Regions from separate parts of the Streptomyces sp. NPDC007971 genome, predicted to be linked through region 1. Evidence: riboswitches for the same ligand, from Rfam matches in the RefSeq annotation. Region 1 holds a riboswitch; the other holds the start of a gene.
The links. A riboswitch is a leader RNA that binds a small molecule or an ion and turns the genes downstream of it on or off. The one in region 1 is predicted to bind glycine.
Positions count from the first base shown of each region.

Region 2: linked by a shared signal. The riboswitch ahead of gcvT (glycine cleavage system aminomethyltransferase GcvT) and the one ahead of gcvP (aminomethyl-transferring glycine dehydrogenase) in region 1 are both predicted to bind glycine.

Region 1 covers NZ_JBIBJK010000037.1:9,114-24,205, forward strand. The annotation lists gene ACFZCP_RS43680 (DNA polymerase IV) at 27-1,379, shown strand; gene ACFZCP_RS43685 (PRC-barrel domain-containing protein) at 1,555-1,923, opposite strand; glycine riboswitch at 2,043-2,137, shown strand; gene gcvP (aminomethyl-transferring glycine dehydrogenase) at 2,312-5,197, shown strand; gene ACFZCP_RS43695 (TOBE domain-containing protein) at 5,266-5,685, opposite strand; gene ACFZCP_RS43700 (ATP-binding cassette domain-containing protein) at 5,714-6,805, opposite strand; gene modB (molybdate ABC transporter permease subunit) at 7,072-7,920, opposite strand; gene modA (molybdate ABC transporter substrate-binding protein) at 7,917-8,741, opposite strand; gene ACFZCP_RS43715 (molybdopterin-dependent oxidoreductase) at 8,934-9,431, shown strand; gene ACFZCP_RS43720 (molybdopterin-binding protein) at 9,596-9,991, opposite strand; gene ACFZCP_RS43725 (DUF1707 domain-containing protein) at 10,115-10,726, shown strand; gene ACFZCP_RS43730 (APC family permease) at 10,835-12,787, opposite strand; gene ACFZCP_RS43735 (universal stress protein) at 13,209-13,739, opposite strand; gene ACFZCP_RS43740 (SAV_915 family protein) at 14,056-14,406, shown strand; gene lysA (diaminopimelate decarboxylase) at 14,403-15,092, shown strand, end outside.
Region 2 covers NZ_JBIBJK010000026.1:41,904-56,995, forward strand. The annotation lists gene ACFZCP_RS39135 (endonuclease/exonuclease/phosphatase family protein) at 1-20, shown strand, start outside; gene ACFZCP_RS39140 (phosphocholine-specific phospholipase C) at 50-2,020, shown strand; gene ACFZCP_RS39145 (L-serine ammonia-lyase) at 2,075-3,442, opposite strand; gene glyA (serine hydroxymethyltransferase) at 3,549-4,814, opposite strand; gene gcvH (glycine cleavage system protein GcvH) at 4,829-5,206, opposite strand; gene gcvT (glycine cleavage system aminomethyltransferase GcvT) at 5,322-6,449, opposite strand; glycine riboswitch at 6,608-6,705, opposite strand; gene ACFZCP_RS39165 (AAA family ATPase) at 6,884-7,561, shown strand; gene ACFZCP_RS39170 (enhanced serine sensitivity protein SseB C-terminal domain-containing protein) at 7,793-8,587, shown strand; gene ACFZCP_RS39175 (enhanced serine sensitivity protein SseB C-terminal domain-containing protein) at 8,776-9,555, shown strand; gene ACFZCP_RS39180 (ABC transporter permease) at 9,907-10,905, shown strand; gene ACFZCP_RS39185 (ABC transporter substrate-binding protein) at 10,938-12,713, shown strand; gene ACFZCP_RS39190 (ABC transporter permease) at 12,786-13,793, shown strand; gene ACFZCP_RS39195 (ABC transporter ATP-binding protein) at 13,790-14,884, shown strand; gene ACFZCP_RS39200 (dipeptide ABC transporter ATP-binding protein) at 14,881-15,092, shown strand, end outside.

The DNA.
Region 1 (15,092 bases):
TCAGTGCCGTGGTGCAGCATCGAGGTGTGAGAAACGCTCCCACGATCCTGCATCTCGACATGGATGCCTTCTACGCCTCGGTGGAACAGGCATCCAAGCCGAGCCTGCGCGGGAAGGCCGTCGTCGTGGGCGGACTGGGGCCTCGCGGGGTGGTGGCCACCGCGTCGTACGAGGCACGAGTCTTCGGGGTCCACTCGGCGATGCCGATGGCCCAGGCGCGCCGGCTGGCGCCGAACGCCGCGTACCTCGTGCCGCGCTTCACCCTGTACCGGTCGGTCAGCGACCAGGTGATGGCGCTGCTGCGCGCGCTGTCGCCGCTGGTGGAGCCGCTGAGCCTGGACGAGGCGTTCGTGGACCTGGAGGCCGGGTCGGCGGCCTGGGACGAGGAGTCGGCTCGCCTGGCGGGAGCGAAGCTGCGCGCGGACATACGGGCGGCCACGGGGCTCACGGGGTCGGTGGGGCTGGCCGCCTCCAAGATGCTCGCGAAGATCGCCTCGGAGGAGGCCAAGCCCGACGGAATGGTGCTCATCGAGCCGGGGACCGAGCGGGCGCTGCTGGGCCCCATGCCGGTGCGGACCCTGCCCGGGATCGGACCGGCCACCGGGGACCACCTGAGACGGGCCGGGATCACCACCGTCGAGGAGCTGGCCGAGGCAGGTGAGGACGAGCTGGTGCGGCTGCTGGGCAAGGCGCACGGGCACGCGCTGTACGCCATGGCACTGGCACGGGACGACCGGCCCGTGGTGGCCGAGCGGGAGACCAAGTCGGTGTCGGTCGAGGACACCTATGACGTGGACATCCACGACCGGCTGCGGGTCGGCCTGGAGGTGCAGCGGCTCGCCGAGCGGTGCGTGCGGCGGCTGCGCGAGGCCGGGCTGTCCGGGCGGACCATCGTGCTGAAGGTGCGCCGGTACGACTTCTCGACGCTGACCCGGTCCGAGACGCTCAGAGGTCCCACGGACGACCCGGCGGTGATCCGGGAGGCGGCCGCACGGCTGCTGGAGTCCGTGGACACCACGGGAGGTGTCCGGCTGCTCGGCGTGGGGGTCTCCGGGCTCGCCGACTACACGCAGGAGGACCTGTTCGCGCAGGCGGCGGGGGAGCGGGCCGCGTCCGTGGAAGCGCCGGAGGAGGTCGTTCCCGAGGCCGCGGCGGACCCGGAGCCCGCGGAGCGGCACTGGCGGGCGGGCCACGACGTACGGCACGCCGAGTACGGGCACGGGTGGGTGCAGGGCAGTGGCCTGGGGCGGGTCACCGTCCGCTTCGAGACGCCGCAGTCCCCTCCGGGGAGGGTGCGGACGTTTCTCGTCGATGATCCTGCGCTTGAGGTGGCGGAGCCGCTGCCGTTGGTGCTGGACGGGGTGGATTCCGAGGTGTAGAGGCCGCTTGTGCGGCCGTCGTCGGGTGCGGGTTGGTTGTGGTTTCTCGCGCAGTTCCCCGCGCCCCTGGGCGGGTGATGGTTGGTTGGCGGGTGCGGGTTCGTTGTGGCGTGTCACGCAGTTCCCGGCGCCCCTGGGCAGGTGACGTCGGCGGGAGGGGGCTGGCCGAGGGAGCTCAGCTTTCCTCGGTGCCTGCCAGCTTGCCGAAGTCGCGGTCCGGGGCGGGGGGTGGGGTCACGTCCAGGCCGTAGTGGTGGTAGAGCTGGAGTTCCTGCTCGGGAGAGAGATGGCGGCCCACGCCGAAGTCGGGGGCGTCCTTGATGAGCGAGCGTTCGAAGGGGACCCGGAGGGCACCCTCGACCAGTTCGCTCGGCTCCAGGGGGACGAAGGCGTCCCGGGAGAACAGCCCGGTGCGTATGGCCGCCCACTCGGGCACGCCCGTCGCGTCGTCGAGGTACACCTCGTCGACCGTGCCGATCTTGGTGCCATTGCTGTCGAACGCCTTGCGGCCGATCAGGTTGCGCGGATCGATGTCGGTCTGCACGGTCCCTCTCCCTCCACGTGGTCGCAACTCATCCGTAAGCACTACAAAAGAGCACATTCAGGGAGGCGGCCACTCGAGGGCTCGGGCGTTGACCTCGCTGGTAGGCTGACAGCGGCTGCTGATCCCGTGCGGGAGAGTCCTCCGAGCATCTCGGAGGCGCCGAAGGAGCAAATCCTCCCCGGAATCTCTCAGGCTCACGTACCGCACGGACGAGGTCACTCTGGAAAGCAGGGCGGGTGTCGACGGCGTCCGCCCTCACCGACGGTGAAAGCCGGCGCCTTCGGGTGTCCGGTGAAGCTCTCAGGTTGAGATGACAGAGGGGGAGGCCGTCGGGGCACCCACGCCGTGGTGCCCCTCGAAGGTCGTGTCAGACCAGGAGGCCTCCGCAATGACCGCCCACCGCATTCCGCTCTCCGAGCTCGAAGCGGGCATCCCCTTCGAGCAGCGCCACATCGGGCCCGACCAGGAGGCGCGGGCCAAGATGCTCGCGCACATCGGCTACGGCTCCCTCGACGAGCTGACCGCCGCCGCGGTCCCGGACGTGATCAAGAACGCGGACGCCCTGGACCTGCCGGGCGCCCGCACCGAGGCCGAGGTGCTCGCCGAGCTGCGCTCGCTCGCCGACCAAAACCAGGTCCTCGGCTCGATGATCGGTCTCGGCTACTACGGCACCTTCACCCCGCCGGTCATCCTGCGCAACGTCATGGAGAACCCGGCCTGGTACACGGCCTACACGCCGTACCAGCCGGAGATCTCGCAGGGCCGTCTGGAGGCGCTGCTGAACTTCCAGACGATGGTCGCCGAGCTGACCGGCCTGCCCACCTCCGGCGCCTCGCTGCTGGACGAGGGAACCGCGGCCGCCGAGGCGATGGCGCTGTCCCGGCGCATGGGCAAGAACAAGAAGGGCCTGTTCCTGGTCGACGCGGATGCCCTGCCGCAGACCGTCGCCGTCATCGAGACGCGTGCGGAGCCGACCGGCGTCGAGGTCGTCGTCGCGGACCTCAGCGACGGCATCCCGGCCGACATCGCCGCGCGCGAGATCAACGGCGTCCTGATCCAGTACCCGGGCGCCTCCGGTGCCGTACGTGACATCAAGCCGGTCGTCGACCAGGCGCACGAGCTGGGCGCCCTCGTCACCGTCGCCGCCGACCTGCTGGCGCTCACCCTGCTGACCTCGCCGGGTGAGCTGGGCGCGGACATCGCCGTCGGCACCACCCAGCGCTTCGGCGTCCCGATGGGCTTCGGCGGTCCGCACGCGGGTTACATGGCGGTGCACGAGAAGTTCGCGCGCAGCCTGCCCGGGCGTCTCGTCGGTGTCTCCGTCGACGCCGACGGCCACAAGGCCTACCGCCTCGCGCTGCAGACCCGTGAGCAGCACATCCGCCGCGAGAAGGCCACCAGCAACATCTGCACCGCGCAGGTGCTGCTCGCCGTGATGGCCGGGATGTACGCCGTCTACCACGGCCCCGAGGGCCTGCGTACCATCGCCCGCCGCACCCACCGCTACGCCACGATCCTCGCCGAGGGCCTGAAGGCCGGCGGTGTCGAGATCGTCCACGGCGCTTACTTCGACACCCTCACCGCGCGTGTGCCCGGCAAGGCCGCCGACATCGTCGCCGCCGCCCGTGACAAGGGCGTCAACCTGCTCCCGGTCGACGCCGACCACGTCTCCCTCGCCTGCGACGAGACGACCAACCGCGCCCAGCTGGACGCCGTCTTCGCCGCCTTCGGTGTCGCGGGCGACATCGAGACGCTCGACGCGGCCGCCGGGGAGGCGCTGCCCCAGGCGCTGCTGCGCACCGACGACTACCTCGCCCACCCGGTCTTCCACGACCACCGCTCCGAGACCGCGATGCTGCGCTACCTGCGCAAGCTGGCCGACCGCGACTACGCGCTCGACCGCGGCATGATCCCGCTGGGCTCGTGCACCATGAAGCTCAACGCGACCACGGAGATGGAGCCGGTCACCTGGCCCGAGTTCGGCCAGCTGCACCCCTTCGTGCCCGCCGAGCAGGCCGGGGGCTACCTCACGCTCATCCGTGAGCTGGAGGAGCGCCTTGCCGAGGTCACCGGCTACGACAAGGTCTCGCTCCAGCCGAACGCCGGTTCGCAGGGTGAGCTGGCCGGTCTGCTGGCCGTCCGCGGCTACCACCGGGCCAACGGCGACGAGCAGCGGACCGTGTGCCTGATCCCGTCCTCGGCGCACGGCACCAACGCCGCCAGCGCCGTGATGGCGGGCATGAGGGTCGTCGTCGTGAAGACCGCCGGGGACGGCGAGATCGACGTCGAGGACCTGCGCGCCAAGATCGAGCAGTACCGTGACGAGCTGTCGGTGCTGATGATCACCTACCCGTCGACGCACGGCGTCTTCGAGGAGCACGTCGCCGACATCTGTGCCCAGGTCCACGAGGCGGGCGGCCAGGTGTACGTCGACGGCGCCAACCTCAACGCCCTGGTCGGACTCGCCAAGCCGGGCCACTTCGGCGGCGACGTCTCGCACCTGAACCTGCACAAGACCTTCTGCATCCCGCACGGCGGCGGCGGCCCGGGTGTCGGCCCGGTCGGGGTCCGCGCGCACCTGGCGCCGTACCTGCCCAACCACCCCCTGCAGCCCGCGGCCGGCCCGGAGACGGGCGTCGGTCCGATCTCGGCGGCTCCGTGGGGCAGCGCGGGCATCCTGCCCATTTCCTGGGCGTACGTCCGCCTGATGGGCGGCGAGGGTCTCAAGCGCGCCACCCAGGTGGCCGTGCTCTCCGCGAACTACATCGCCAAGCGCCTGGAGCCGCACTACCCGGTGCTGTACACGGGCCCCGGCGGCCTGGTCGCGCACGAGTGCATCATCGACCTGCGTCCGCTGACCAAGGCGACCGGCGTGAGCGTGGACGACGTGGCCAAGCGTCTGATCGACTACGGCTTCCACGCGCCGACCATGTCCTTCCCGGTGGCCGGCACGCTGATGATCGAGCCGACCGAGTCCGAGGACCTGGCCGAGCTGGACCGTTTCTGCGATGCGATGATCGCCATCCGTGCGGAGATCGAGAAGGTCGGTTCCGGCGAGTGGCCCGCGGAGGACAACCCGCTGCGGGGCGCCCCGCACACCTCGGGCGCGCTCGGCGGTGAGTGGGCCCACGCCTACAGCCGCCAGGAGGCCGTCTTCCCGGCCGGAGTCTCGGTCGCCGACAAGTACTGGCCGCCGGTGCGCCGTATCGACCAGGCCTTCGGCGACCGCAACCTGGTCTGCTCCTGCCCGCCGCTGGACGCGTACGAGGACTGAGCGTCTTCGGGCCGAGCGCCCTGCCGGTGAGAGCCCCGCCCGTGCTTCGGGCGGGGCTCTCCCGTTGTTCACGCCGTCGCGAGCGACACCTCGGTGGATTTGATCAGGGCGATCACGTCCGAGCCCACGAAGAGGCCGAGGTCCTCGGCCGCGTCCCTGGTGATCACCGCCGTGAGTTCGCCGCCGGGCACGGCGATCTTCACGGAGGCCATGGCTGCGCCGTGGACGAGCTGGACGATCGCGCCGGGCAGCCGGTTGCGGATGGACAGACCCTCGACTTCGCCCGAGGCGAGGGCGATCTCCGTCGACTTCACCAGCGCGTGGACGCGGGACTGCGGGGCGAGGCCGAGCTGCTCGACGGCTTCCAGGGTGATGGCCGCCGTGAGCTCCTGCCCGCCGTCCAGGCGGATCCTGACCGTGGCCATGACCTCGCCGGGGTGGACCTCGGTGACGGTGCCGGGGAGCTGGTTGCGGATGCTCAGTGTCATGGGCACCCACGGTAGAGCGCGTGTCCGGTCAGGCCGGGTATGCGTGCGTCTGGGTCGCTTTCACCGTCGCCCAGACAGCTGCGCCGGGGTGCAGATCCAGGTCGGCGGCGCCGGCCGTGGTCAGATCGGCGGCGAGGGGAAGCTCGCCGGTGAGGTCGGCCCGGATCTGGTCGCCGTGGGTCTCCAGACCCGAGACCTCGCAGCGCCACAGATTGCGGGCGCTGGCGCCGGCGGGCCGCTCCCTGAAGAGGGTGACGGCGACCGGCGGGAAGGCCACGAAGACCGGGCCGGACAGGTCCTCCGTGGTCGTGACCGACGGCCCCGCCTCCAGCCGTACCGTGTGCCCGTCGGCCACTCCCCGGTAGAGGTTGAGGCCGACCAGCTGGGCGATGTAGTCCGTGCGCGGATGGCGGGCGATCTCGGACGGAGTGCCCTCCTGGACGACCCGGCCGTGTTCGACGACCACCAGCCGGTCGGCGAGCACCATGGCGTCGAGCGGGTCGTGCGTGACCAGGACGGCGACCGCCTCGAACTCGGCCAGATGGCGGCGCAGCTGGGCGCGCACCTCCAGCCGGGTGCGGGCGTCCAGGGCCGCGAGGGGCTCGTCCAGGAGCAGCAGCCGCGGCCGGGTGGCGAGAGCCCGGGCGAGCGCGACGCGCTGGGCCTGGCCGCCGGAGAGACGGCGGGGCTTGGCGCCGGCGTGCTCGGCGAGGCCCATCCGGTCCAACCAGGCGGCGGCCTGCGCACGGGCCTCGGCCTTGGTGGCGCCCTGGCAGCGCGGACCGAAGGCCACGTTGTCCAGGGCGGACAGGTGCGGGAAGAGCAGATAGTCCTGGAAGACGACGCCGACCGGGCGGGACTCGGGCGGGATGCGTTCCAGGGACGCGCCGTCGAGCCGCAGATGGCCGTCGCTGAGGGGGACCAGACCGGCGAGGGCGCGCAGGGCGGTGGTCTTGCCGGCGCCGTTGGGGCCGAGCAGCGCGACGACGTCGCCGGGGGCGGCGGTCAGCGCCACGTCGAGCCGGAAGGTGCCCTGGTCGACGACGAGGTGGGCGTCCAGCCCCTGCTCGCCCACGGCCTCGGGCGCGAGGCCGGCCTCAGGGGCGTCGATGTCGGTCATGAAGGGATCGTCCAGCCGGGTCTCGTCGGGGGCGGGGGATGGTCGTGCCGTGTCAGCGGGGGCGGCTCGGTTCGGTTGTGCACCGCCGGCGGGTGCCTGCGGTTGTGCGGTGTCGGCGCCGGCTGCGTGGCTCGTGCGGTGTCGTCGGCGGCTGCGTGGGGTCGTGCGGTGTCGTCGTCGGGCGGCTGGGTGTGGTGGTGCGGTGTCGTCGGCGGGGCCGCGTGCTGTCGTGCCACGTTCGATCGTCCCCCATGGGTGCCCGACCGTCAGGAGCCGGTCAGCCACCGGTCGCGCAATCCCGCCAGCACCGTGATCGACACGGCCAGCAGGACCAGGCTCAGGGCGATGGCCGCGTCGGGGTCGTTCTGCAGGGCGAGGTAGACCGCGAGGGGCATGGTCTGGGTGCGGCCGGGGAAGTTGCCCGCGAAGGTGATCGTCGCACCGAACTCGCCGAGCGCGCGGGCCCAGGCGAGAACGGCACCCGCGGCGATGCCGGGCGCGATCAGCGGCAGGGTGACCCGGCGGAACGCGGTGAAGCGGGAGGCCCCCAGCGTGGCGGCCGCCTCCTCGAAGCGCGGGTCGGCGGCGCGCAGGGTGCCCTCGACGCTGATGACCAGGAACGGCATCGCGACGAACGCCTCCGCGATGACGACTCCGGTGGTGGTGAACGGCAGGGTGATCCCGAACCAGGTGTCGAGCCACTTGCCGACCACTCCGTTGCGGCCCAGGGCCAGCAGCAGGGCGACACCGCCCACCACCGGCGGAAGCACCAGGGGCAGGGTCACCAGGGCCCGCACCAGGCCACGGCCGGGAAAGTCCGTGCGCGCCAGCAGCCAGGCCAGCGGTACGCCCAGGACGAGACTGACGGCGGTCGCGGCCGTGGCGCTGACGAGGGAGAGCTGGAGTGCCTGCCACACCTCGGTGCTGGTCAGCAGGTCCGGCAGGCTGCGCCAGGGAGCGCGCACGAGCAGGGCGACCAGGGGCAGCAGCAGGAACACCAGGGCGACCAGCCCGGGCAGCAGCAGCGGCAGCGGCAGCCCGGCCCGGATGCGGCGGCGCCGCGTCCCACCCGTGCGGGGCTGGGACGCGGCGCCGGGCTTGTCGAGCGGGGTCACGGCTTGAGGAACCCGGCCTCGCTCAGGACCTTCCGGCCCTCGGCGGACTGCACCAGGGCGATGAACGCCTTGGCCGTCTCCGCGTTCCTGGTGCTCTTCAGCAGGGCGATCGGGTAGTCGTTGATGGCCTTGGCGGACTCGGGGAACTCCACGCCCTCCACCTTGCCACCGGCCGCCTTCACATCGGTCCTGTAGACCACCGCGGCGTCGGCCTCCTTCAGCACCACCTTGTTCAGGGCGGACTTGACGTCCTCCTCGTAGGAGGCCGGGGTGAGCTTCAGCTTGTTGGCGTCCAGGGCCTTCTGGGCGGCGGCGCCGCACGGCACGGTCTTGTCGCACAGGACGACCTTCAGCCCGGACTTGGTGAGGTCCTTCAAGGAGGCCACCTTGTCGGGGTTGCCCGGCAGCGTGGCGATCTCCAGCTGGTTGCGGACGAAGGTGGCCGGGGTGCCGGTCGCGTCCTGCTTGTCCGTCACGATCGCCATGGTCTTGGGGCTGGCGGCGGCGAACACGTCCGCCGGGGCACCGCCGGTGATGCTCGCGGCAAGGGTGTCGCTGCCGCCGAAGTTGAAGTTGACCTTGGTGCCGGGGTGGGCCTTCTCGAACTCCTTGCCCAGGGCCGTGAAGCTCTCCTTGAGGGAGGCGGCGGCGAACACGTTGATGTCGCCGGAGAGCTTCGTGGAGGCGGAGGACGACGGGTCCGACTTGTTCGGCTCGGTCGAGTGGTCGGAGGAGGAGCAGGCGCTGAGTGCCATCAGGGCGGCAGCTCCCGCACCGGCCAGCTGCAGCATTCGCCGGGTCCGGCGCACGGAACGGGTCATCACGGATCTACTCCTCGGGATCTTGGAACAAAGGTCGCGCCCTGTCACGGCCGGAATCGGCCGTGCGGCGATGATACTGCCGCATCTGCGAGCTGTAAGTCTCCTGTCGCATTGCATGAGCTGCATACATGAGACGTGTGGCTGGCATGTGCGTTTGTACGGTGCTCAGGCGCGGGTACGGTCCTGCGGGAGGTGGTCGCGGTGACTCACGCGGAACTGGCCCTGACCGGCGATCTCGTACGACCGGACCGGCTGACCGTGCCGGACCTGCTCGCCTGGCCCCAGCACCGGGCCGACGTCAGCTTCGAGTGCGCGACCAGTGGCATCCAGCACCACCGGTTCTCCGGGCCGCGTCTGTACGACGTGCTCGCCGACGCCGGGCCCGGCTTCGACCCGGTCCGGCGCAAGGACCGGCTGCGCTTCCTGATCGCCGTCACCGGCACCGACGGTCACCACGCCCTGCTGTCCTGGGCCGAGATCGACCCGGACTTCGCCGACGCCCCCGTGCTGCTCGCCGTCACGATCGACGGCACCCCGCTCGATGCCGACGGGCCCCAGCTGGTGCTCCCGCAGGACCGCTGCGGGGCCCGGCACGTCAGCGGGATCACGGTGATCCGGGTGGACGGGGGCTACGGCTTCGACGGTCCGGCGTCCGCCACCCCCGGTCACGCGTCAGCGGCAGCTCAGTGAACCGCTCGCCCGTCGTGTCCCGTACGGCGTCGGCCAGGCCCGGTGCGGCCGGGCCCCGTAGGAGCCCCCGGATCTGCCAGGAGCCGGGGTCGGCCGCCACCCGCAACGAGTGAGCGGTCGGCTCGGTCTGTGGGCGGCGCTGCTGTGCCGGTGAGGGGGCCGGGTCAGACGCGGTCGATGTGCACGTTCGTGGACTTCACGCGTGCGGTGGCCTCCATGCCGACCTCCAGGCCCAGTTCCTCCACGGCTTCCCGGGTCAGCAGCGAGACCAGCCGGTGCGGGCCCGCCTGGATCTCCACCTGGGCGGCGACGTCACCGAGCTTGATGGCGGTGACGATGCCCGGGAAGGCGTTGCGGACCGAGGTGTAGGAGGCGTCCTCCTCGCCGCTTCCTCCCTTGGCCAGCTCGACCGAGAACGCGGCGAGGTCCTTGCCGTCGATGAGCCGCCGCCCGGCCTCGTCGCGATGGGTGGCCATCCGGCCCGCGTCGGCCCAGCGGCGGGCGGTGTCCGGGCTCACGCCGAGGAGCCGCGCGGCCTGGCCGATCGTGTAGGACTGCATGCCGGTCACCCTAGGGCCAGGTGCGGGAACCGTGGACATGGGGCTGGTCGTTGGGTATAACGCGATATAGCGTTAGTGCGTGACGGAGGAGCCCCGTGGGGGCGCCGGGATGGGGGTGAGGGCATGTCGGCCGAGCAGGTGCACGGGCAGGTGCACACGGAGATGCCGTCCGGGCTGCGGGCCTCGGACGCGGACCGGGACCGCGTACTGGACGCGCTGACCGCCGCCGTGGGGGACGGACGGCTCACGGCCGGGGAACACGAGGAGCGGGCGGCCGCCGCCCTGTCCGCGCGCACGCACGGCGAGCTGGAGGTGCTGACGACCGATCTGCCGGCCGTGACAGCGGGGCCGCTCCCGGTCAAGGACGTCGTCCGCATCGAGCAGCTGGGCTCCTCGACCGCGCGCGGCGACGAGTGGTCGGTGCCCCGCCGGATGGACATCAGCTCGGCCTGGGGCGATGTGACCCTCGACTTCACCCGGGCGGTGATCGGCCACGACACCCTCCGCATCGATCTGGACCTGCGGGGCGGGACCCTGCGGCTGATCACCCGGCCCGGCGTGGTCGTGGACAGCGACTGCCTGGCGATCGAGTACGGCACGGCAAAGGTGCGGCCGGCCGGGGAGCCCGGCACGCCCGTGGTGCTGCGCGTGGAGATACACGGGCGGCTGAGCATGGGCCGGCTGGAGGTGCGGCCGCGGCGGCGGCTGTTCGGCAGGAGGACGGCGACGGCCTGAGGCACGTGCCGTCCTGCGGAGGGAGGGCGCGGTCCCCGGCCTTGCCGTCCCTTGGGCCTCGCCGTTGCCCCATGCTCGTCGTTCTCCGGGCCGTGCCCGGTGCCGGTCTCAGCCGGTGTGCACGCGCGGGCGCCGGTCCCGGTCCGGCTCCGCCTCGCGCAGCACCTCGCGGGTGACCGGCGCGACCTCGCCCTGCCCGAACAGGAAGAAGCGCAGGAAGTTGGCGAACGGGTTGCCCTCGGTCCACTCGAAGTAGATGTGCGGAGTGCAGCCCGTCATGTCCCGGGTGTGGAGGAGGAGCGCGGCGAGGGCGTTGGGGATGGAGGCGGACTCCACGGTCAGCACGCGGTAGCGGTTGTGCAGGACCTCACCGCGTACGGTCAGGCACGCCTCGAACTCGGAAGGGTCGGTCACCGTGACCTCGACGAAGACGAAGTCCTCCTGCTCGGGCATCTCGTTGTCGGCCCGGATCTGCTCGATCTTGTCGCGGTACTCGGCCTTGTCGCGCCGGTCGGGCTCGTTGGCGATGAAGCGCATCTTGCGGCTGGCCATGTCCCGGACGAATCGCTCCGCCATCGGGTCCATCGACACGCTGGTCACGCGGAGCTCGAAGGCGCGGGCCAGCCGGGACAGCAGCGAGACGAGGATGATGCCCGCGATGAAGCAGGCGCCGATCTTCACACCGTCCGGGCGCTCGATGACGTTGACGACGGTCGTGTAGAGGAACACCACCGAAATGATCGCGAACGTGATGGTCCAGCCGCGCTGGCCCGCCTTGCGGGCGGCGATGGTCACCGCGATCGCCGCGGAGCTGATCAGCACCAGCACACCCGTGGCGTAGGCGCCGCCCTGGGCGTCGACGTCGGCGTCGAAGATCCAGGTGACCAGGAAGGCGACGAGTGTGAAGACGATGACCATGGGCCGGACGGCCCGCGCCCAGTGGGGAGCCATGCCGTACCGGGGCAGATAGCGCGGCATCAGGTTGAGCAGGCCGGCCATGGCGGAGGCGCCGGCGAACCACAGGATGGCGATGGTCGAGACGTCGTACACCGTGCCGAAGGCGTTGCCGAGGTACTCGTGCGCGAGGTAGGCGAGCGCACGGCCGTTGGCCGGGCCGCCTGCCTTGAAATCGTCCGCCGGGATCAGCAGCGTGGTGATGAAGCTGGTCGTGATCAGGAAGACGCTCATGATCAGGGCGGCGGTGGTCAGCAGCTTCTTGGCGTCCCGGATCCGGCCGGTCGGCCGCTCCTCGGTGTCGTCCGGGTCGCCCTTGACGTGGGGCATGACGGCGACGCCGGTCTCGAAGCCGGACAGACCGAGTGCGAGCTTCGGGAAGACGATCAGGGCCACGCCGATCATGACGAACACGTTGCCGTGTTCCGCGGTCAGGGCGCTGGTCCAGTCGGTGATCACGTGCCCCGCGGTGACGACGTGCCACAGGCCGACGATCACGACGACGACGTTGAGCGCGAGGTAGATGCCGACCAGGGCGACGGCGACGCCGATGGCCTCCAGGAAGCCCTTGAGGAACACCGCGCCGAGCAGGGCCACCAGGAAGAGTGTGATCACCATCTGGTGGCCGCTGAGCGCGCTGTTGAGGTGCGGGTTCTCCACCAGGTGGGTCGAGGCGTCGGCGGCGGAGAGGGTGATGGTGATCAGGAAGTCGGTGGCCGCGAAGCCCAGCAGGGTCAGCACGAACAACTTGCCCTGCCAGAAGGAGAGCAGCCGCTCCAGCATGGCGATGGAACCCTCGCCGTGCGGGCTCTCCTCGGCGACCCGGCGGTACACCGGAAGGGCGCCCGCCAGGGTGACTATGACGAGCACGATGGTCGCGATGGGCGACAGCAGACCGGCCGCCAGGGCCGCGATGCCTGGCTGATAGCCGAGGGTCGAGAAGTAGTCGACACCGGTCAGGCACATCACGCGCCACCAGCGCTGGACCGAGTGACCGGTCTCCGGTTCGGCTGCGGAGCCCTCGTGGCCGCCGTGCTTGCCCATGTCGGACAGCCCCTCCAGCATCCAGGCGCGCAGGCGACTGGGGGGGTGCTCGGTCGTGACCATCGGCGTGCTCCTGGTGTGTGGCTCAGTTGATTCCGGCCATCACGCGGACGGCGGCACCAGCGTATGCAGAGAGTGACGTCCTGGCCCACGGAACGGTGGTCCGGGGGCGTCAATCTTGCGTTAAGAATGACCCGACGGGGGAGGCGACGCATCAAGAAGCGGAGGCCCGCATGCCCATGGGGCGACTTTGCGCTGTATGGGGGCTGCCTGGGGGAGGCGCGGCCACGGACGGGGACCGGACACGGTGCGTCATCTCGTACGACGTATCCATGCTGCCCCGCCCGCAGAGGATCCGCAGCCGCAGCGACACGCCTCAGGGCACCCGTCTCCGGGCCGGAGCACGGCAGGCTGATGCGCACCGGGACACGGGAGCCCGGCAGGCCGGCTGCACGGCCGGGCGTTCAGGCCTGCTCTGCGGCCGTCACAGTCCCCGGGTGTCCATGCGCAGATGCCAGGTGTTGCGCCGGTGGACCGCCACGAGGTCGGACTCCAGCGGCGACGGCGGCACCGCGAGGACCGGGCAGACGGCGTGGGCGAGACAGTGCCGGGAGACGCGGCCCGAGAAGGCGCGCTGCAGTCCGCGCCGGCCGGCGCCCACGACCAGGACGTCGTCCTCGCGGTCGGCGGTCGCCACCAGAGCCCGGCCCGGGGTGCCGCGCACGATGACGGCGTGCATCGGCACGCCCGGGCCCTCCTCACCGAAGATCTCGTCGAGCACGGACAGCAGCCGCTGCTTGGCGAGCCGCTGCCACTCCTCGACCAGCAACCCGGCGGCGGGCGAACGGCGGGCGGCGGGATCGCCGCCGGGCGGCTCCCAGGCCAGCACCGGCCACAACTCGGCTCGCAGGCGCCGCGCCAGCGCGGTGCCCCGGCGCAAGGCCGTGACGCTGCCCAGGGAGCCACTCACACCCACCACCACACGGGCAGCCGCCGAGGCGTCGTAACCGGACATGACTTCACCGTTCCTCACGGGTGCGCGCGAGCCCTTCCCACGGGCGGTCCGCGTGCCGGGCCCTGCTTCCATCCCACTCCCGTGCGCGCGGTTCGACCAGCCGGGGGACTCTTTTCCTGTCAGGTTCCTGATGCATCCGGGCAGCCTGTCGCGGGTACCTGTCAGCATCGCGTCAGCGTCGCCCCCGTCCTCGTCAACATCGCGTCAGGGGGCGTCGGCGGGTGGGCCCGGACGGGCATAGCGTCGGGGCAGCCCCGATCCACGCCTCCCCGCGTCCGGGGCACCGAGACCAGCCCATCCGCCCTGGAGGCGACCCATGCTCCAACTCCTTTGCGACGACGACCCGGAGCCTTCCGAACGCACCCCGGCCGGACCGTTGTACGTGCCCGTCCGGCCGGGACCCGCCGGGTGCGCGACGCGTTTGTTCCGCACCCCCCTGGGTGGCCGCACGGCCGTCGCCTTCACCTCCGTGCGCCGTCTGGCCGGCACGTTCGGCCCCGACCAGCAGTGGATACGCCTCTCCGAACCCGCGCTGCGCGCCCTCATGACGCCGCTCGGCGTCACCGCCCTCACCGTCGACCCCTCGTTGTCGGCCCCGACAGCCGTCCCCGCCGCACGAGCCGTCCCGATTCCTGCCTTCCGGATCACGGAGGGGAGCACCCGATGACCACCCTGCACGAAGCCGTCGCCCCCGTATCGGCCACCGCCCCGGTCGCCGCCACCGATTCGCTCCCGGCCACTGCCCCGGTCGCCGCCACCGACTCGGTCCCGGCCGCCGCCCCGGTCACCGCGGCCGACTCCGTCGCCGCCCCCGCACCCGCCGACCTCTCCGTCTGGCCCGCCTCCGCCACCGAACCGAGCCCGGGCGATCCGGCCGTCGCCGGTGTGCCGCTGACCGAGATCGCGGACCGCTTCGGCACCCCCGTCTACGTCGTCGACGAGGGCGAGGTGCGCGGGCGCTGCCGTGTCTACCGGCAGGCCTTTCCCGACGCCGAAGTCCTGTACGCGGCCAAGGCGTTCCTGTGTCGGGCCATGGTCAACTGGACCGCCGAGGAGGGCCTGGGCCTGGACGTCTGCTCGGCCGGCGAGCTGGAACTGGCGGTCACCGCCGGGTTCCCGCCCGAGCGGATCGTGCTGCACGGCAACGCCAAGTCGCCGCAGGACCTGGAGACCGCGCTGCGCCTGGGCGTGGGCCGGATCGTGATCGACAGTCCCTCGGAGATCGCCCGGCTGGCCGCGACTCTCGGGCCCGAGCGCCGGCAGCGTGTGATGGTCCGGGTGGTGCCCGGGGTCGGCGCGGGCGCGCACGACAAGATCCGCACCGGCACCGAAGACCAGAAGTTCGGCCTCTCC
Region 2 (15,092 bases), on a different contig from region 1:
CCCTGTCCGCCCGCGGCTGACCGCGAACCACCCGAAGGACCTTCCCGTCATGACCGAGATCAGCCGCCGCAGCTTCATCGGCACCACCGCGGCGGGAGCCGCCATAGCCGCCGGCCTCCCCGGCACGGCCCAGGCCGCGGGGAGCGGCGCCCGCCACGGCAGCATCGCCGACGTCAAGCACGTCGTCATCCTGATGCAGGAGAACCGCAGCTTCGACCACTACTTCGGCACCCTGAGCGGCGTTCGGGGCTTCGGCGACCGCCAGACGACCGTCCTGTCCGACGGCGAGTCCGTGTTCCGCCAGCCCGACCGGAGCCGCAAGGAGGGCCACCTGCTGCCCTTCCGCATGGACACCACGAAGTACAACGCGCAGAACGCGGGCGGCCTCCCGCACGACTGGGACACCGGCCACAGCGCCGTCAACAACGGCGCCATGGACAAGTGGGTGCAGTCCAAGGGCGAGCGCACCATGGGCTACTTCACCCGCGCGGACATCCCCTACCAGTACGCCCTCGCCGACGCCTTCACCCTCTGCGACGGATACTTCTGCTCCCTGAACGGCCCCACCGACCCCAACCGCCTCTACCTGTGGACCGGCACCGCGGGCCCCGGCGTGGACGGCACCACCGGCCCGTGGACCGACAACACACCGGTCACGAACAACCCGGTGGCCGACTGGACGACGTACGCTGAGCGCCTGGAGAAGGCCGGCATCACCTGGCGCGTCTACCACAACCCCGACGGCTCCGACGACCGCAACGGCGACTACGACGACAACGCGCTGTCGTACTTCAAGCAGTTCCACGAGTTCCCCAAGGACGACCCGCGGTACATCAACGCCATGACGAAGTGGGACCTCACGGCGTTCGACCGGCACTGCAAGGACGGCACGCTGCCCACCGTCTCCTGGCTGGTGGCCCCCTACCTGTTCTGCGAGCACCCCAACGCCAGCCCCGACTACGGCGCCCACTGGGTCGACACCGCCCTGCAGTCGCTGTTCTCCAACCCCGACGTCTGGAAGCACACCGTCTTCCTGCTCATGTACGACGAGAACGACGGCTACTTCGACCACGTCATCCCGCCGTTCCCCGAGTCCGGCACCAAGGACGAGTTCGCGAACGGCAAGCCCATCGGCCTCGGCAGCCGGGTGCCGCTGTGGGTCGTCTCGCCGTGGTCGCGCGGCGGCTGGGGCAACTCCCAGGTCTTCGACCACACCTCGGTGCTGCGCTTCCTGGAGCGCGTCACCGGCGTGCAGGAGCCCAACATCTCCGAGTGGCGGCGCACCGTCTGCGGCGACCTCACCAGCTGCTTCGACTTCAGCAAGCCCGACTACAGCATCCCCGGGCTTCCCGACACGGTCGCGCTGATGGCCAAGGCGGACGCCGGCAGCGAGCTGCCGGCGGTCAAGGTGCCCGACCAGCAGTCCATGCCCGCGCAGGAGGAGGGCGACCGGCCCCACCGCGCCCTGCCGTACCGCCCGTGGGCCGACGTGTCGGTCGACCGCGCCACCGGCAAGGTCACCTGCACCCTCACCAATGACGGCAGCGTCGGCTACCACTTCACCGTGCTGCCGAACGTCGCCCTGCCCTTCACCGGCACGCCGTTCACGGTCCCGCCGCGCTCGTCGCGCACCTATGTGTGGGACGCCGCGGGCACCGACGGCCGCTACGACTTCTCCGTGTACGGCGCCGACGGGTTCGTCCGCCGCTTCTCCGGCACGGTGGTCCGCGCGGGCCAGGACGACGTGGCCGTGCCGTCGGTCCGGGCGGCCCTTCGGTCCCCGGGGCGGCCGGAGCACGCCACGGTGGAGCTGGAACTGCGCAACACCGGCGGCGCCGAGGTGGCGTTCACGATCACGCCGAACGACTTCGCCGGCCAGGAGCGGACCGTGTGGGTCGGCGCGGGCGACCACACCCGCCTGACGTGGCGCACCGACCGGGGGCGCTACGACATCACGGTCACCGCGGGCACCGGCACGCGGTTCGCCCAGCGGTACGCGGGCACCGTCCACGCCGGCTGAGACGACGCAGGGTGGGACCGGACAACCGGTCCCACCCTGCGGACGTATCGTTTCTCAGCACTCGATGATGTTCACCGCGAGGCCGCCGCGGGCCGTCTCCTTGTACTTCACGCTCATGTCCGCGCCGGTGTCCTTCATGGTCTTGATGACCTTGTCCAGCGACACCTTGTGCGAGCCGTCCCCGCGCATCGCCATCTTCGCGGCCGTGACCGCCTTCACCGCGGCCATGCCGTTGCGCTCGATGCACGGGATCTGGACCAGGCCGCCGACCGGGTCGCAGGTCAGGCCGAGGTTGTGCTCCATGCCGATCTCGGCCGCGTTCTCGACCTGCTCGGGGGAGCCGCCGAGGACCTCGGCGAGGGCGCCCGCGGCCATCGAGCAGGCGGAGCCGACCTCGCCCTGGCAGCCGACCTCGGCGCCGGAGATGGAGGCGTTCTCCTTGAAGAGCATGCCGATGGCGCCGGCGGCCAGCAGGAACCGGACGATGCCGTCCTCGTCGGCGCCGGGCACGAAGTTGATGTAGTAGTGCAGGACCGCCGGGATGATGCCTGCCGCGCCGTTCGTCGGGGCGGTCACGACCCGGCCGCCCGCCGCGTTCTCCTCGTTGACCGCCATCGCGTAAAGCGTGATCCACTCCATCGCGTGGGCCAGCGGGTCGCCCTCGGCGCGCAGCTGCCGGGCCGAGACCGCGGCGCGGCGGCGGACCTTCAGACCGCCGGGCAGGATGCCCTCCCGGGACATGCCGCGCGCGACGCAGGCCTGCATCACCCGCCAGATCTCCAGCAGGCCCGCGCGGATCTCCTCCTCCGTGCGCCAGGCCCGCTCGTTCTCCAGCATGAGGGAGGAGATCGACAGGCCCGTCTCCCCGGTGAGGCGCAGCAGCTCGTCGCCGGTGCGGAAGGGGTACTTCAGGACCGTGTCGTCCAGCTTGATGCGGTCCGCGCCGACCGCCTCCTCGTCCACGACGAAGCCGCCGCCGACCGAGTAGTACGTCTTGGAGAGCACCTCGGTGCCCGCGGTGTCGTAGGCCCACAGGGTCATGCCGTTGGCGTGGTACGGCAGGGCCTTGCGGCGGTGCAGGACCAGGTCGTCGTCGAAGGAGAAGGGGATCTCGTGCTCGCCGAGGAGCGAGAGCCGGCCCGTCTTCCGGATGCTCTCCACCCGCTCGTCGGCCGACTCCACGTCGACCGTGCGCGGCGAGGCGCCCTCCAGGCCGAGCAGCACCGCCTTCGGGGTGCCGTGGCCGTGGCCGGTCGCGCCGAGCGAGCCGTACAGCTCGCAACGGACGGACGCGGCCTTCTCCAGGAGGCCTTCGTTGCGCAGGCGGCGGGCGAACATGCGTGCCGCGCGCATCGGGCCCACCGTGTGGGAGCTGGACGGGCCTATGCCGATCGAGAACAGGTCGAAGACCGAGATGGCCACGGGGACTCCTCAATGCAGGGTGGTGCGGGGTGGTGCGGGGGCGGCGCGGGTGCGGGGGCACCGCGCGCTGTTCTTCCAGTGTGCGCGGTGCCCCGTAAAAGGTGACTTACTTGTTCAGAACCGGGTACAGCGGGTGCTTGTCGGCCAGGGCCTTCACCCGGGCCTTGAGGGCCTCGGCGTCGTAGGACGGCTTCAGCGCCTCGGCGATCACGTCCGCGACCTCGGCGAAGTCCTCGGCCGTGAAGCCGCGGGTGGCGAGGGCGGGCGTGCCGATCCTGAGGCCCGAGGTGACCATCGGGGGACGCGGGTCGTTCGGGACGGCGTTGCGGTTGACCGTGATCCCGACCTCGTGGAGGCGGTCCTCGGCCTGCTGGCCGTCCAGCTCCGACTCGCGCAGGTCGACCAGGATCAGGTGCACGTCCGTACCGCCGGACAGCACGTTCACGCCGGCCTCGCGGGCGTCGGCGGCGGTCAGCCGCTCGGCGAGGATCCGCGCGCCCTCCACCGTACGGCGCTGGCGCTCCTTGAAGTCCTCGCTCGCCGCGACCTTGAAGGAGACCGCCTTGGCCGCGATCACGTGCTCCAGGGGGCCGCCCTGGAAGCCCGGGAAGACGGACGAGTTCAGCTTCTTCGCGAAGGCCTTCTTCGCGAGGATGACGCCGCCGCGGGGGCCGCCCAGCGTCTTGTGGGTCGTGGAGGTCACCACGTCCGCGTGCTCCACCGGGTTCGGGTGCAGACCGGCGGCGACCAGGCCGGCGAAATGCGCCATGTCGACCCACAGGTACGCCTCGACCTCGTCGGCGATCCGGCGGAACTCGGCGAAGTCCAGCTGCCGCGGGTACGCCGACCAGCCCGCGATGATCACCTTCGGGCGGTGCTCCTTGGCGAGCCGCTCGACCTCGGCCATGTCGACCAGGCCGGTCTCCACGTCCACGTGGTACGCGACCACGTCGAACTGCTTGCCGGAGAAGTTCAGCCGCATCCCGTGGGTCAGGTGGCCGCCGTGCGCCAGGTCCAGGCCGAGGATGGTGTCCCCGGGCTGGGCCAGCGCGAACAGCGCCGCCTGGTTCGCGGAGGCGCCGGAGTGGGGCTGCACATTGGCGTACTCGGCGCCGAACAGCTCCTTGATCCGGTCGATGGCGATCTGCTCGGCGACGTCGACGTGCTCGCAGCCGCCGTAGTAGCGGCGGCCCGGGTAGCCCTCGGCGTACTTGTTGGTCAGGACCGAACCCTGGGCCTCCATCACCGCGAGCGGTGCGAAGTTCTCGGAGGCGATCATCTCCAGCGTCGACTGCTGGCGGTGCAGCTCGGCGTCGACCGCGGCGGCGATCTCCGGGTCCAGCTCGTGCAGGGGCGTGTTCAGGACAGTCATACGGCTACGCCTCCTCAGCCGGCGTTCTGGGCGGTGTACTCGTCGGCGGAGAGCAGGTCGGCCGGCTCCTCCGTGACGCGGACCTTGAACAGCCAGCCGCCTTCGAAGGGGGCGGAGTTCACCAGCGACGGGTCGTCCACCACGTCCTGGTTGGCCGCGACGACCTCACCGGTGACCGGCGAGTACAGGTCGGAGACCGACTTGGTCGACTCCAGCTCGCCGCAGGTCTCGCCCGCGGTCACCGTGTCGCCGACCTCGGGGAGCTGGGCGTAGACCACATCGCCGAGCGCGTTGGCCGCGAACTCGGTGATGCCGACCGTCGAGACGCCGTCCTCGGCGGCCGACAGCCACTCGTGCTCCTTGCTGTAGCGCAGCTGCTGGGGGTTGCTCATGGCCTGAATTCTCCTGTACGCGCGGGAGTGGTGGTCAATGGGGGACTGCTGAGACTGCTGGTGAGCAGATGAATGTGCGCAGGGTCAGGGTCCGGGTACGGACCGCGTCCGGCGTCTACTTCTGGCGCTTGTAGAAGGGCAGTGCCACGACCTCGTAGGGCTCGTGGCTTCCCCGGATGTCCACGCCGACGCCCTCGGTGCCCGGCGCCGCGTGCGCCGCGTCGACGTACGCGATGGCGATCGGCTTGCCCAGGGTGGGGGAGGGGGCACCGGAGGTGACCTCGCCGATCACCGTGCCGCCCGCGACGACCTGGTAGCCGGCGCGCGGCACCCTGCGGCCCTCGGCGATCAGTCCGACGAGTACCCGCGGCGGGCTCTGCTCAGCCCTGGAGGCGGCCTCGGTGAGCGCCTCGCGGCCCACGAAGTCGCCTTCCTTCTCGAACTTCACCACGCGGCCGAGCCCGGCGTCGAAGGGGGTGAGCGAGGTGGTCAGCTCGTGCCCGTACAGCGGCATGCCCGCCTCCAGGCGCAGGGTGTCCCGGCAGGACAGGCCGCACGGCACGAGACCGACGCCCTCGCCGGCCTCGGTCAGCGCCTGCCACAGCGCCACGGCGTGCTCGGGCTTGACGAACAGCTCGAAGCCGTCCTCGCCGGTGTAGCCGGTGCGCGCGATCAGCGCGGGGACGCCCGCGACCGTGCCGGGCAGGCCCGCGTAGTACTTCAGGCCGTCCAGGTCGGCGTCGGTGAGGGACTTCAGGATCCCGGGGGACTCGGGGCCCTGGACCGCGATCAGCGCGTACGCGTCACGGTCGTCACGGACCTCGGCGTCGAAGTCCGCGGCACGCTCGGTCAGCGCGTCCAGCACCACCTGGGCGTTGGAGGCGTTGGCGACGACCATGTACTCGGTCTCGGCCAGCCGGTAGACGATCAGGTCGTCCAGGATGCCGCCGTCGGCCCGGCAGATCATGGTGTAGCGGGCGCGGCCGACGCCGACGGAGGCGATGTTGCCGACCAGGGCGTAGTTCAGGAGGGCGGCCGCCTGCGGCCCGGTCACGGTGATCTCGCCCATGTGGGAGAGGTCGAAGAGACCGGCCCTGGTCCGCACCGCGACGTGCTCGTCGCGCTCGGAGCCGTAGCGCAGGGGCATGTCCCAGCCCGCGAAGTCGGTCATCGTCGCACCGAGCGAGCGATGCAGCGCGTCCAGCGCGGTGTGGCGCAGCTCGGTGGGTTCGGTACTGCTCATCGGTCGGTCGTCTCCCAAGGCAGGCATGACGGGCGAGGAACGTTCCTCCCCATCTGTCATCGGAACCTGAGAGGTTCGCCGGGACCGCCACAGGGGGGCGATCGCGGCTTGCACCTTGGGTGGAGCCACTGACACAGCGGCCCGCTTTTCAGATGTGCCTCGCCCGCGCGGTAACGGGGCCTGAGAGATTCAAGGGAGGGACTTGCTCCTTCGGCGTCCCAGCGAAGACTGCTGGGAACTCTCCCGCGCGGATTCAAGCGGCCGATATGCAGTTGGCGGCCACATCATTGCACGCCGGACCCCCACCCGTCAGGGTCCGCATCTGTAACCGACCTGTGGCACTACGCGCACCGAACCACAGGACACCGCGCATTACCTTCTCTTTACATCCGAGGGGCATGACCTTTGCACGCCCACAGGGGAGGACGATCACGGTGAACAGGACCACGGCCTACGCCGCCACCACCGGCATCATGGTGCCCGGGCAGCGTTCAGCCCCGGCCCGCGAGCGCTGCGCCGAGCGCCCGGCCCCCGTCGTCCGCGATCTGCGCGACCGCGCCGGCCGCAGCCCGCACGCACTGCTCTTCGGCCCCCGTGACCTGGTGGTGATCACCGGCCTGCCCGGCAGCGGCAAGTCCACCCTGATGCACCGCACGGTCCCCGGCCACCGCATCGACTCCCAGGACACCCGCGAGCGCTGGGCCCTTCGCCTGCCCCGCCTCCTGCCGTACGCCCTCTACCGCCCGCTGGTGCGCCTCGCCCACTACGCCGGACTGCACCGCGCCCTGCGCACCGGCGAGGGGGTCGTCGTGCACGACTGCGGCACCCAGGCCTGGGTGCGCGCCTGGCTGGCCCGCGAGGCCCGCCGCCGCGGCGGCACCCTGCACCTGCTCCTGCTCGACGTGACCCCGACGGCGGCCAGGGAGGGCCAGCGCCGGCGCGGCCGGGGCGTGTCCCGCTACGCCTTCCGCCGGCACCGACGCACGGCCGCCCGCCTGGTCGGCGCGGTGGAGCGGGGGGAGCTGCCCGCCGGCTGCGGCTCGGCGGTGTTGCTGGACCGCGACGCGGCGGACGTCCTGCACCGCATCGGCTTCACCGCCGGCCCGGAGTGAGGCGCTGGCTCGGACCGAGCCGGTCACCGGAACCGGCCGGAAACCGGAGCGAGCCCGTCGTCGGGACCGGCCGGAATCCGGAGCGAGTCCGTCGTCGGCCGGAATCCGGAGCGAGCCCGTCGTCGGAACCGGCCGGTCGTCGGACTGAAGCCGGTCGTCGGACTGAGCGGTGTCACAGGCACCCGCTAGCCTTTTGCATCACAACGGCGGTTCCCAGCAGGCGGCAGGCAGATGGACTTCTCGGCGGCGGGCTTTCCCGCGGACATCCCGGCACAGGCACACCCCCACCCGCACGGCGGTTGGCCCGGCAACGAGCTGGAGGAGGTGCTCTCGGCCTCCCTCGGCATACCCTCCGCGGGCGGCCGGATCGTCGAAGTCCTCGGCCGCAGCTTCCTCTGGATCCCGCTGCCCAACGGCGGCGGCCCGGACAGCGGCCCGCTGGACCTGCCCACCCTGGAGATCGACGGCCGGGTCTACGTCCCGGTCTTCAGCTCCGAGGAGCAGCTCCGGCAGGTGACCGGCTCCCACATGTCGTACACCATCGCCCCGGCGGTGGAGTTCGCCCGCGGTCTGCCCCCGCAGGTCGGTATCGCCGTCAACCCCGACGGCGTGGTCGGCATACCGCTCCCGCCCGAGGCGGTGGCCGAGCTGTCCCGAGGGAGCCGCACCGCGCTGGACGGCCCCAGCACCGGAGGCCGGGTCCGCCTCTTCGAGCCCGACTGGCAGGACGACCCGGTCGACTTCCTCTCCGCGGCCTCCGCCGAGTTCGCCGAGACGGGCGTGGTCCTCACGGCCCGCCGCTGCCTGGCTGCCATCGAGACCGCCGACCCGGTGATGTTCGTGGGCGTGGAGCTCTCCCAGTGGGAGGGCGACCTGCGAGCCCTTCCCCTGCAGGCCCTGGGTAAAGCTCTGGGCAAGGTCCCGGTCCAGTGGCCGGTCAACCTGGTCCTCCTGGACGTGGCCGAGGATCCGGTCGGTCACTGGCTCAAATCAAAGGTCCGCCCCTTCTACCAGTACGGCCACTAGAAGCGGGTGCGGGCGCGGCCGAGCACCAGGGGCGCGGGGAACTGCGCGAGAACCCACCACGAACCCGCACTCGCCTACGGACACGAGGTCCCGGGCCGTTCGGCGCTTAAGCTGTGTCCGAACGCGGGGCAATATTCGAAGGGGCGGTAAGACAGGTGAGCGCGAGCCCAAGCGGCAGCGTCGAGCACATGCTGCGCCAGGTCACCCCCGGGCGCTACGACGCCTACGAGGCACTGCTGCGCGCCCTCGCCACCCCTTCCTCCGGCCAGATCTGGATGCTCCTGTGGCACGGCCAGGGCGGATCCCCGGACGCCCAGTACGGGAACATGGAGGTCGACGGCTTCAGCTACGCCCCCTGTGTGACCTCCGCCCAGGAACTCTCGGCCAGCGGCTGGAACCGCTCCTACGAGGTGGTCGACAGCCTGGACGTGGCCCGCACCCTCTACCCCGACCACTACGGCCTCTGGCTCAACCCGCACGCTCCCGGCGGCGGCCTCGGCATCCCCTGGCTGGACCTGCGCCGCATCGCCACCGGCCTGGACCGCCAGCCCGCCGGCCCCCTGCGGCTGACGGAACCCGGCGTCGAGATCCCGCAGTTCTACGCCCTGCTCGCGCAGAACGCCCACCGCACCCCGGCCCTGCGCGCCCTGCGCCGCGCCTGGGTGCAGCCCGCGCTCGGGGCGCCGTATCTCGCCATCGGCCTGGACGTGTACGAGACCTCCCCGGCCGCGGTCGACTCGGTGCGCGCGATGATGCAGCAGTCCGTCGGCGCGGTCCCGGAGGGGCTGCCGGTCTCGACGGTGGCGATGACGGACGACTACGACCCGGTCGTGATGTGGATGCGGGCGAACGCCCGCCCGTTCTACGACCGCGAGGCCCACGCGGCTCCGCCCCAGCCCCAGCTCCAGGCCTCGCCCCAGGCCCCGGCCGCCGGTTACGGGTACCCGCCCGTCCACGGCGGCTACTGATCAACGGGGCCGCGCGCCACGCGTCCTGACCCGTATCGCAGAATGGACAGGGCGGTGCGCTTCTGCGCGCGTAGACATCCGCGGTACGCACCGAACCGGGCATAATCTGCCGTTCTGTCCTAACTGGGCCGCGTCCGAGGGTCGTTACCCACTGTTCGGATAACGGATTCCCCTGCACTGCATCACGGTTGCGCATACTTTCGCCGTCAGCTCTGGCGGGTGATCGCAGCCACGCTGAAGACTCCCGACTCAAGACGCGAGGTGAAGACCTCGTGATCGATGGCAAGTCGACAAAGCCGCAAACCGCGGCAGGCGCAGGCCGGTCACCACCGGCGAGAGGGGTCGCTCACCGTGACCGCACCGATCGAGACCACCGGAGCGGCAGCCGAGGCGCAGCCGGAGGCTGTGCTGGAGGGTGTCCAGAAGGGGCAGATCGAGGGTCGTTCCCTGGGTCAGATCGCCTGGTCCCGGTTCAAGCGGGACAGAGTCGCCGTCGTCGGCGGCGTCGTCGTGATCCTGCTGATCCTCCTCGCAATCCTCTCGCGCCCCATCCAGGCCATGTTCGGCCTCGACCCCAACGCCTTCCACCAGGACCTGATCGTGCCCGACACCTCGCTGCCCAAGGGCGGCTGGGGCGGCATGAGCCTCGATCACCCGCTGGGCGTGGACCCGAAGTTCGGCCGGGACATCGCCACCCGCATCCTCGAAGGTTCCTGGGTCTCGCTGGTGGTCGCCTTCGGCGCCACGATCCTGTCGAACGTGATCGGCGCCGTCATGGGCGTGGTCGCCGGCTACTACGGCGGCCGGGTCGACTCGATCATCAGCCGGCTGATGGACATCTTCCTCGCCTTCCCCCTCCTGCTGTTCGCGATCGCCATCTCCGCCACCCTCCAGGGCGGCGCCTTCGGCCTCAACGGACTGCCGCTGCATCTGAGCGTTCTCATCTTCGTCATCGGCTTCTTCAACTGGCCCTACCTGGGCCGGATCGTGCGAGGCCAGACGCTCGCCCTGCGTGAGCGCGAGTTCGTGGACGCGGCCCGCGGCATGGGAGCCAAGGGTCCGTACATCCTCTTCCGCGAGCTGATGCCCAACCTGGTCGGCCCGATCATCGTCTACTCGACGCTGCTCATCCCGACCAACATCCTGTTCGAGGCCTCCCTGAGCTTCCTGGGTGTGGGCATCCAGCCCCCGCAGGCGTCCTGGGGCGGCATGCTCCGGGAAGCCGTCACCTACTACCAGGTCGATCCCCAGTACATGATCGTGCCGGGCCTCGCCATCTTCATCACCGTCCTGGCGTTCAATCTGCTCGGCGACGGTCTCCGAGACGCTCTCGACCCCCGCAGCCGCTAGGCAGCCCCGAGAGTCCATCAAGTTTCCTATCTATGGAGGGGAAGCAGACCATCATGCGAAGGTCAGCGCTGGCCGCGGTCGCGGCAATCGGCTCCGCAAGCCTGCTGGTTGCAGGTTGCAGCAAGGCCGATGACAACAAGGACGGCAACACCCCGAAGGCGGCCGGTGCCAACGCGGCGACCACGGGTGTCGTCAACGCGTCCGACAAAAAGGGCGGCACGGTCACCTACGAGATGTCGGACGTGCCCGACTCGTTCGACCCGGGCAACACGTACTACGCGTACATGTACAACTTCAGCCGGCTCTACGCCCGCCCGCTGATGACGTTCCAGCCCGGCCCCGGCGAGAAGGGCAACACCCTCGTCCCGGACCTCGCCGCGAGCAAGGGCGTCCCGAGCGACGGCGGCAAGACCTGGACGTACAAGCTGCGTTCGGGCCTGAAGTACCAGGACGGTTCGGCGATCACGTCGAAGGACGTCAAGTACGCCGTCGAGCGGTCCAACTTCGCGCGTGACGTGCTCTCGCTCGGCCCGAACTACTTCCAGCAGTTCATGAAGGACGGCGACAAGTACAAGGGTCCGTACAAGGACAAGAGCGCCAAGGGCCTGTCCTCGATCGAGACGCCGGACGACACCACGATCGTCTTCCACCTCAACCGTGCCTTCCAGGAGTTCGACTACCTGGTCGCCGCGCCGCAGACGGCTCCGGTGCCGCAGGCCAAGGACGACGGCGTCGACTACGTCAAGCACATCGTGTCCTCGGGCTCGTACCAGTTCCAGAGCTACGAGGAGGGCAAGCAGGCCGTCCTCGTCCGCAACAAGAACTGGGACGCGAAGACCGACCCGCTGCGCAAGCAGCTGCCGGACAAGATCGTCGTCAACCTGAAGGTCAACCCGGAGACGATCGACAAGGACCTGCAGTCCGGCGACGCCACCGTCGACCTCGCGGGCTCCGGTGTCCAGGCCTCCACCCAGGCCGAGCTGATCAACTCGGCCGACGGCAAGGCCGCCACCGACAACACCTACGGTGGCCGTCTGGTCTACATGGCGATCAACACCAAGGTCGCGCCGTTCGACAAGCCGGAGTGCCGCAAGGCGGTCCAGTACGCCGTCGACAAGGTCTCCGTGCAGACCGCCGAGGGCGGCCCGATCCGCGGTGACGTCGCCTCCACCGTTCTGCCGCCGGACATCACCGGCTACCAGAAGGCGGACACCTACCCGAGCGCGGGCAACAAGGGTGACGTCGCCAAGGCCAAGGACCAGCTGAAGGCCTGCGGCAAGTCGTCGATCTCGACGAACATCACGGCCCGCTCCGACCGCCCGCAGGAGATCGACGCGGCCACCGCGATCATCAACTCGCTGAAGAAGGTCGGCATCAACGCCACCCTGAAGCAGTACCCGTCCGGTAAGTACTTCACCGACTACGCGGGTGTGCCGAAGTTCACCGAGAAGCAGAACATCGGCCTGATCATGATGCAGTGGGGCGCCGACTGGCCCTCCGGCTACGGCTTCCTGCAGCAGATCCTGAACGGCAAGGCGATCAGCCAGTCCGGCAACACCAACCTGTCGCAGTACGACAGCAAGAAGGTCAACGACCTGCTCGGCAAGGCCATCGCCACCGAGGACGCCGGCAAGCGCAACGAGCTGTACGGGCAGATCGACAAGCAGACGATGGACGACGCCGTCATCGTGCCGCTGACCTACTTCAAGGTCCTGCTGTACCGCTCGCCGTACGCCACCAACGTGGTCTCCACGGCCGCCTTCAGTGGTCAGTACGACTACCTCAACCTCGGCACCACGAAGAAGTAGCAGCCCCGGAAGGCAGGTGAAGGCATTGGTGCCCGCGGGCTACGCGGCCCGCGGGCACCAGCGCCGGTCCCCGTGATCTCGTACATCCTCCGTCGGACGTTCGCGGCAGTGATCCTGTTGCTGGTCGTCACCGCGGTCACCTTCGCCATCTTCTTCCTGCTGCCGCGACTCGCCGGCCAGACAGCGGATCAGTTGGCGCAGCAGTACATCGGCAAGAGCCCGTCGAAGGCGGACATCGCCGCGGTCAAGCACAACCTCGGTCTGGACCAGCCCGTCTACGTCCAGTACTGGCACTTCATCAAGGGGATCGTGGCCGGCGCCACCTACGACCTCGGCCCCACCACGGTGCACTGCAACGCACCCTGCTTCGGCTACTCGTTCAAGAACCACCAGGCGGTCTGGCCGCAGCTCACCTCCCGCCTTCCGGTGACCCTCTCGCTGGCCGCCGGCGCCGCGGTGATGTGGCTGCTCGCGGGTGTGGTGATCGGCGTGATCTCCGCGCTGAAGCCGCGCTCGGTCTTCGACCGCACCTTCATGGGCGTCGCGCTCGCCGGTGTCTCCCTGCCCATGTTCTTCACGGGCAACCTGGCGATCCTGCTCTTCACCTACACATGGCCGGTCTTCGGCCGCACCTACGTCCCGCTCACCGAGAACCCCTCCGAGTGGGCCAACACCCTCTTCCCGGCGTGGTGTTCGCTCGCGCTGCTGTACTCCGCCATCTACGCGCGGCTCACCCGCTCGGGCATGCTGGAGACGATGAACGAGGACTTCATCCGCACGGCCCGCGCCAAGGGCCTGCGCGAGCGCAAGGTCGTGGTCCGGCACGGGCTGCGCGCCGCCCTCACCCCGATCATCACGGTCTTCGGCATGGACCTCGGCCTGCTGCTGGGCGGCGCGGTGATCACCGAGAGCGTCTTCTCGCTGCACGGCGTCGGCCAGTACGCGGTGCAGGCCATCAACGACAACGACCTGCCGCCGATCCTGGGCGTGACCCTGCTCGCCGCCTTCTTCGTCGTCATCGCAAATCTCCTGGTGGACGTGCTCTACGCGGCCGCCGACCCGCGCGTGAGGCTCTCGTGACCGAACTCTCCAAGACCGGCGCCGCCGTGGGCGAGCCCACCTCCCCCGGCAAGGCACCCGAAGCCTTCCTCGAGGTCCGCGACCTCAAGGTGCACTTCCCGACCGACGACGGCCTGGTCAAGTCCGTCGACGGGCTCAGCTTCTCGCTGGAGAAGGGCAAGACCCTCGCCGTCGTCGGCGAATCCGGATCCGGCAAGTCGGTCACCTCGCAAGCCATCATGGGCCTGCACCGGCTCGGCACCCGAGGCAAGAACGTGCAGATGTCCGGCGAGATCTGGCTGGACGGCAAGGAACTGGTCTCCGCCTCCCCGGACGAGGTGCGCAAGCTCCGCGGCCGTGAGATGGCGATGATCTTCCAGGACCCGCTGTCCGCGATGCACCCGTACTACAAGGTCGGCGACCAGATCGTGGAGGCCTACCGGGTCCACCACAACGTCAGCAAGAAGGTCGCCCGCCAGCGGGCCATCGAGATGCTCGACCGGGTCGGCATCCCCGAGCCGGCCAAGCGCGTCGACGGCTACCCGCACGAGTTCTCCGGCGGTATGCGCCAGCGCGCCATGATCGCGATGTCGCTGGTCAACAACCCCGAACTGCTCATCGCGGACGAGCCGACGACCGCCCTCGACGTGACCGTCCAGGCGCAGATCCTCGACCTGATCCGGGACCTGCAGAAGGAGTTCGGCTCCGCGGTCATCATGATCACCCACGACCTGGGCGTGGTCGCCGAGATCGCCGACGACGTCCTGGTGATGTACGGCGGCCGGTGCGTGGAGCGGGGCCCGGCCCACGAGGTCTTCGAGAAGCCGCAGCACCCGTACACCTGGGGTCTGCTCGGTTCCATGCCCCGTATCGACCGTGAGACCTCCGAACGGCTCATCCCGGTCAAGGGCCAGCCGCCGAGCCTCATCAACGTCCCCTCGGGCTGCGCCTTCCACCCGCGCTGCCCGTACGCGGACATCCCCAAGGGGAACGTCACCCGCACGGTGCGCCCCGAGCTGGAGCAGGTGGGCACCGGGCACTTCTCCGCCTGTCACCTCCCGGCCGAGGACCGTGAGCGGATCTGGACCGAAGAGATTGCGCCGAAGCTGTGAGTGAGACGAAGAAGACGGACACCGTCGCCGAGACCGTCGTCCCCAAGCAGGCGTCGGCGCCCGAGGACCGCGAGGTGCTGCTCAAGGTCGAGGGACTGACCAAGCACTTCCCGATCAAGAAGGGCATTCTCCAGCGCCAGGTCGGCGCGGTGAAGGCCGTCGACGGCATCGACTTCGAGGTGCGCAAGGGCGAGACCCTGGGCGTGGT